Regions from separate parts of the Variovorax sp. J22R115 genome, predicted to be linked through region 2. Evidence: predicted binding sites of a transcription regulator. Region 2 holds the regulator's gene; the other holds the start of a gene.

What was found. Region 2 encodes sigma-54, which starts transcription at its own class of promoters, with help from an activator protein. Its sites were predicted from a motif close to TGGCANGNAANCTGCTTT; they were not measured.
Region 1: QTI04_RS17075 (CmpA/NrtA family ABC transporter substrate-binding protein) is a predicted target of sigma-54. The motif match lies at 2,184-2,201, and genes of this name have one in related genera.

Annotation. Positions count from the first base shown of each region.
Region 1 is NZ_JASZYM010000009.1:82,366-85,604, reverse strand. Features, by position in the region: gene ntrB (nitrate ABC transporter permease) at 1-750, opposite strand, end outside; gene QTI04_RS17075 (CmpA/NrtA family ABC transporter substrate-binding protein) at 761-2,005, opposite strand; gene QTI04_RS17070 (nitrate regulatory protein) at 2,338-3,239, opposite strand, start outside.
Region 2 is NZ_JASZYM010000010.1:105,979-109,217, forward strand. Features, by position in the region: gene QTI04_RS18710 (phospholipase D family protein) at 1-591, opposite strand, end outside; gene QTI04_RS18715 (RNA polymerase factor sigma-54) at 605-2,191, opposite strand; gene lptB (LPS export ABC transporter ATP-binding protein) at 2,223-2,999, opposite strand; gene lptA (lipopolysaccharide transport periplasmic protein LptA) at 3,014-3,239, opposite strand, start outside.

The DNA of each region.
Region 1 (3,239 bases), on a different contig from region 2:
GGTCAGCATCTCGGCCGCGACGATCACGAGCCAGGCAGTGCCGACCGCGAGGCGCACGCCGGTCAGCATGTAGGGCAGCACGGCAGGAAAGAGGATCTTGGTGAAGATCTTCCATTCGCTGAGGTTCAGCACCTTGGCAACGTTCATGTAGTCGCTCGGCACGCGCTGCACGCCGACGGCGGTGTTGATGATCATCGGCCAGATCGAGCAGATGAAGATGGTCCAGATGGCTGCAGGATTCGCGCCCTTGAACACCAGCAGCCCGATCGGCAGCCAGGCCAGCGGCGATACCGGACGCAACAGGCTGATCAGCGGATTGAACATGCGCGAGAGGAACTCGAAGCGCCCGATCGCGAAGCCTGCGGGAATGCCCACCGCCGCCGCGAGCCCGAAGCCGAGCCCCACGCGCTGCAGCGACGAGAGGACGTTCCAGCCCACGCCCTGGTCGTTCGGCCCCTTGCTGTAGAACGGATCGCTGAACACGATCAGCGCCTGCTTCCATGTCGTCAGCGGTGAGGGGAAGCCGGTGGTGCTCTTCATCGCGACCAGTTCCCAGATCAGGATCAGGAGCGCAAAGCCCAGTACGGGCGGTAGCACGCGCAGCCACAGCGCGCTGAAATCACGAGGCGGGCGCGGCTCGGATTCGACCTGCCTGGCCGGAGCCACGGGCCTGGCGGCGGCAACGGTCTTCGCAGCGGCCGGCATGACCGGAGTCGCGTCGAGCGGGGAGTGAAAGACGGCACTGACCATGGTGCGCTCCTCAGACGTGGACCTTGAACGAATCGGCGTACTGCTTCGGGTTCTTGCCGTCCCAGACGACGCCGTCGAACAGCTTGCTGGTGCGCATCGCTTCCTTCGGAACGGAAGTCTTCGTGGCCGCGGCGGCCTGCTTGTAGATGTCGATCTGGTTGATCTGTGTCGCCACTTGCAGGTAGTCCGGATGCTCCTTCAGCAGGCCCCAGCGCTTGTGCTGCGTGAGAAACCACATGCCGTCCGACAGGTACGGGAAAGTGACCGCGCCGTCGTTGTAGAACTTCATGAAGTTGGGGTCGTCCCAGTTCTTGCCGAGGCCGTTGGTGTAGCGGCCGAGGATGCGCTGGTTGATTGCATCCACGCTGGTGTTGACGTAGCTCTTGTCCGCTATGGTCTCGGCCATCTTGTTCTTGTTCTGCAGGCCGGCGTCGATCCATTTGCCGGCTTCGAGGATGGCGGCGGTCACGGCGCGCGCGGTGTTGGGGTACTTCTTGACGAAGTCACCGGTGGTGCCGAGCACCTTTTCCGGGTGGTCCTTCCAGATGTCCTGCGTCGTGATGGCGGTGATGCCGATGCCATCCATGATCGCGCGCTGGCCCCAGGGTTCGCCCACGCAGTAGCCGTCCATGTTGCCGACGCGCATGTTCGCGACCATCTGCGGCGGCGGCACGGTGATGACCTTGGCGTCCTTCAGCGGATCGATCCCGTTGGCGGCCATCCAGTAGTAGAGCCACATCGCGTGGGTGCCGGTGGGGAAGGTCTGCGCGAAGGTGTATTCGGCCTTGTTGCCGGCCATCACCTTGGCCAGCGAGGCGCCATCCACCGCGCCCTTGTCGGCGAGCTTCTTCGACAACGTGATCGCCTGGCCGTTGTTGTTGAGCGTCATCAGCACGGCCATGTCCTTTTTCGGGCCGCCGATGCCGAGGTGCACGCCGTAGACCAGGCCGTAGAGCACATGGGCGAAGTCGAGTTCGCCGTTGACGAGCTTGTCGCGCACGCCGGCCCAGCTTGCTTCCTTGCTCGGCACGATCTTCACGCCGTACTTCTTGTCGATGCCCAGCACGGAGGCCATCACGACGCTGGCGCAGTCGGTGAGCGGAATGAAGCCGATCTTGACTTCCTCCTTCTCCGGCTTGTCCGAGCCCTGGGCCCAGACGGCCGCGCGCAGGGCGGGGTCGAGCCCGACAACTCCGGCCGCTGCGGCCTGCAGCACACGTCGGCGACTCAGTTTGGATGGCAGCGAATCGGTCATGGGGCGAACTCCGAAGTGGAAATAGGACAAAGCAGAAAACAAAAAAGGCGTCCTCACCGCGCAGGGCTGCTCGAAAACGAGCCCTTGCGGGTGGGGACGCCTTTGTCCGGTTGAGTGGGCTGCACCCGCCGTTGGATGCCGCCTGCCTACAGACCTTCGTTGGTCTATGGGCAGGTTGATTGCAAGCTACGTGCCAGCGATTTCGAGCGGCCGATTGCTATGAAAAACATAGCTTCAAATCGACGCCTGCATTGGGCTGGGAAGAGATTTTCTTTCGAAGCCGAACGAAGCGCGATTGTTGTGCAGCGCACCATTCCGGCTTGGCGGCGCGCTCAAGACGACGCATCCTTGGGCAGGTACTCGGCCATGGCCAGCACCGATTCGGCGACATCGATCAGCCTTCGGTTCTGGTTCATGGCGGTCTGGCGCAGCATCTTGTGCGCCTCCTGTTCGCTGATCCGGCGGTGCGCCATCAGGAGACCCTTGGCGCGCTCGACCAGCTTGCGCTCGTTGAGCGCCGCGCGCACGGTGTCGAGTTCGTCGCTCATCGCCTGAAGCCGGTGCGATTGCTCCTGGACCATGTCGAGAATCGATCGTTCAAGCTGTCGGCCGTACGGTGCGGGGTCCAGCGTTGCCGGCCCGTCGAAGTACGCGGCAGCCGTCGCATCGGGCTGGCCGCTGACCTTTGCCAGCAGTGCCTGGTGAGTCTGCAACTCCGCGCGGGCTTGCGCAGTCTTCTGCTGGCAGATCCGGTGGAGGTCGTCGGCAAGGCGTTCCTCGATGGACCGCATGGCGTCGATTCGCCGCGTGCAGCAATCGAACCATGTCTGGCTCAAGTCGGTATCGAGCACCACGCCCGCCGGTGCCGCGCAGGCGATGCGGCGAAGCCGCTCCAGTTCGGCCATCTGCGTGGTGGGCAGGCTCGCACGCCAGATATCGACGAGCTCCTGCGCCGAAAACTCGGTGAAGACCTGAAAGCACCGCTCCTGCGAATCGATGAGGTGCAGCCACTGTTGTTGCCGGTTGCTGTCGTTGCGGCCCGAGGCAAAGGCGGCGGCACCGCAGGCGCGTTCCTGCCCCGCGAACTCCTTGCCTTGCATGAAATTGAAGAGCGCCACGAGTGCGCGCGAGACCTCCGGATCCGTCGCGCCGTCAGCCGCCTCGAACACGACGGCGAGAAGGCCCGCGATCAGCTTGACGAAGGCAGCGGTCGATTCGGCCGAGTCCACCTCCA
Region 2 (3,239 bases):
GTTGCGACCGCCTGCCACCGCCATCGCGCCATCGGCGATGAAGAGCTTGTTGTGCATGCGACGGTTGACGCGATCGAAGTCGAAGAGCGAGCTCGAAAAGCGCTGGAGCATGCTGCCGCGCCCGGCCGGGAACGGATTGAACAGCCTGAGTTCGACGTTGGGCACGGCGGCGAGTCCGAGCAGGAGTTCATCCTCGCCCGAGGTGTAGAGATCGTCCATCAACAATCGCACGCGCACGCCGCGATTCGCCGCGTCGCGCAGCGTGCGCAGGAAATAGCGGCCGGTCTCGTCGTCGGCGATCTGGTAGTACTGCACGTCGAGCGTTCGCTCGGCGCGGCGTGCGAGTTCAAGACGCGTGTGGAGCGCGAAATCGCCGCCGGGCATGAGACGGAAGCCGCTCAGGTCCGGGTCGGGCTGGGAGGCCTTGGCCATGCTGCCGAGCGCGGTGTCGGCCGAGGCGGCGATCGCGGTGGAAGGCGTGCGTTCGAATTCGTCCGGCAAGGTCGCGCAGCCGGTCGCGAGCAGCAGCGCCATGATCCACACCCAACCCAGCCGCAACCCATTCGTGAACAGGGCTGGGCGACTTGTCATCGGCAATCGCCCTTCAGAGGGCCTTGCGCAGATTGGCGGGGGCGATGCGCAAGGCTTCGCGGTACTTCGCGACGGTGCGTCGCGCGCACTCGATGCCCTGCTCCTTCAGCATCTCGGAGATCTGGCTGTCGGACAGCGGCTTCTTGAGGTCTTCCGAACTCACGAACTGCTTGATGAGCGCGCGCACCGCCGTGCTCGACGCATTGCCGCCGGTTTCGGTGCCCAGCGCCGAGCCGAAGAAGTACTTGAGTTCGACGGTGCCGTAGGGCGTCGCCATGTACTTGGCGGTGGTCACGCGGCTGATGGTCGACTCGTGCAGTCCGAGTTCGTCAGCGATCTCGCGCAGCACCAGCGGGCGCATGGCGAGTTCGCCGTGCACGAAGAAGCTCTTCTGCCGTTCGACGATGGCGTTGGACACGCGCAGGATGGTGTCGAAGCGCTGCTGGATGTTCTTGATGAACCAGCGTGCCTCCTGCAGCCGCTGCGAGAGCGCCTGGCTGCCCTCGCCCTTGTGCTGCTTGAGCGCACCGGCGTAGATGTCGTGCACGCGCAGGCGCGGCATGACTTCGGGGTTGAGCATCACGCGGAACTTGGTGTGGGTGCCGTTGCCGACACGCGTGACGATCACGTCGGGCACGACCACATTGCGCTCGACATCGACAAAGCGGCGACCCGGCTTGGGTTCGAGCCGCGCGATGAGCTGCAGCGCCGCGCGCACTTCTTCCTCGTTGCTGCGGGCGAGCGTGGCCAGGCGCTTGAAGTCGCGCCGGGCAAGCAGTTCCATCGGCTGCTTGCAGATGGCGATGGCGGTCTTGCGCACCTGCGCTTCATCGTCGGTCTCATCCTCGTGCGCCAGGGCTCGCAACTGGATGGTCAGGCATTCGCCGAGGCTGCGCGCGCCCACGCCGGCCGGCTCCAGGCTTTGCAGCAATCCGAGCGCGACCTGGAAGTGATGCACGAGGTCATCGAACTGGTCGTTGTCGTCGCCCGCCAGGCCGGACGCGAGGGCGGGCAGCGAGTCTTCGAGGTAGCCGTCGTCGTTGAGCGATTCGATCAGGAAGCGGAGCGCGGCGCGATCGGTTTCGCTCAGGCGCAAGGCCAGCGCCTGACGGTGCAGGAAGGACTGCAGCGATTCCTGGCTGCGCGCAAGTTCGGTCGCGTCAGTGCGCTCGTCGTCGCCCAGGTTGTTGGCGCGCGCGGGGGCGTCGCCGCCCCATTCGCTGTCGTCGGGGGCGAGGTCGACGGAACCGTCGCCTTCCCAGTCGGGCTCGCCATCGGCCGTATCGGCGGTGGCGACTTCGGAGTCGCTGGTGGTCGCGACCGCGGCTTCGGAGACGGACGCCGAGGCGCCGGGCGTGAAGTCGCTGTCGCCCTCGGCCAGTCGATCGTCGTCGCGCACCTGCGCATCGGCCGTCTCCAGCCCGAACTCCTCGCGCGTGGCCTCTTCGGCCGTGCGTTCGAGGAACGGGTTGTCGTCGAGCATCTGCTCGACTTCCTGGGTCAGCTCGAGCGTGGAAAGCTGCAGCAGCCGGATCGACTGCTGGAGCTGAGGCGTCAGCGCGAGATGCTGCGATACGCGCAGCGAGAGACCCTGTTTCATGGAGAACCGAAAACCCTCGCCTTAGGCATGGTCACATGCGGAAATGTTCGCCAAGGTACACGCGGCGCACCTCGGCGTTGTCGACAATCTCCGCGGGCGTGCCTTGTGCCAGCACGTGCCCGTCGCTGATGATGAAAGCGTGATCGCAGATGCCCAGCGTTTCACGCACGTTGTGGTCCGTGATCAGCACACCGATGCCGCGTTCCTTCAGGAAGCTGATGATTCGCTGGATCTCGATCACCGCGATGGGGTCGATGCCCGCGAAGGGCTCGTCCAGCAGGATGAAGCGCGGCTGCGTGGCCAGGGCGCGGGCAATCTCGACGCGCCGTCGCTCTCCGCCGGACAGCGACAGCGCCGGCGAATCGCGCAGGTGGTCCACGCGCAGGTCGGCCAGCAGTTCGGCGAGACGTTCCTCGATGCGCTGCTTCGACAGCGTCACCGGCCGTCCATCGGCATCGGGCTCGCGCTGCAGTTCGAGCACGGCGCGGACGTTCTCCTCGACCGTGAGCTTGCGGAAGATCGATGCCTCCTGCGGCAGGTAGCTCAAGCCCATGCGCGCGCGGCGGTGGATCGGCATGTGCGCGATCGGTTCGCCGTCGATGGTGATGTCACCGGCGTCGGCCCGCACCAGGCCGACGATCATGTAGAAGGACGTGGTCTTGCCCGCACCGTTGGGGCCCAGGAGACCGACGACTTCGCCCTTCTGCACGCCCAGCGACACATCCTTGACGACCTTGCGGCTGCCGTAGCTCTTCTGGAGCCCACGCGCTTCGAGGCGGCTGCCTGGCGCGCCAGCGCCCTCACTCATGCCAGCGGTTTCGATCACTTCTTGGGCTCTCCCCCGAGGGTGGTGGTGGAGCGCAGGCCGGTGCCTGACGCCGGGGCAGCGGGCTTGCTGCTGGCAGCCGACGCAGCGGGAGCGGTCGGCGCAGGCTTGGGCGTGAGGATCGCCTTGACCCGGCCGCCCTGGCTCGCCACGCCGGCGTTCGGCGGCACCGACGAACCGTTGACGGTGAACGTGTCGTTGCTCTGGTCGTACACGATCAGC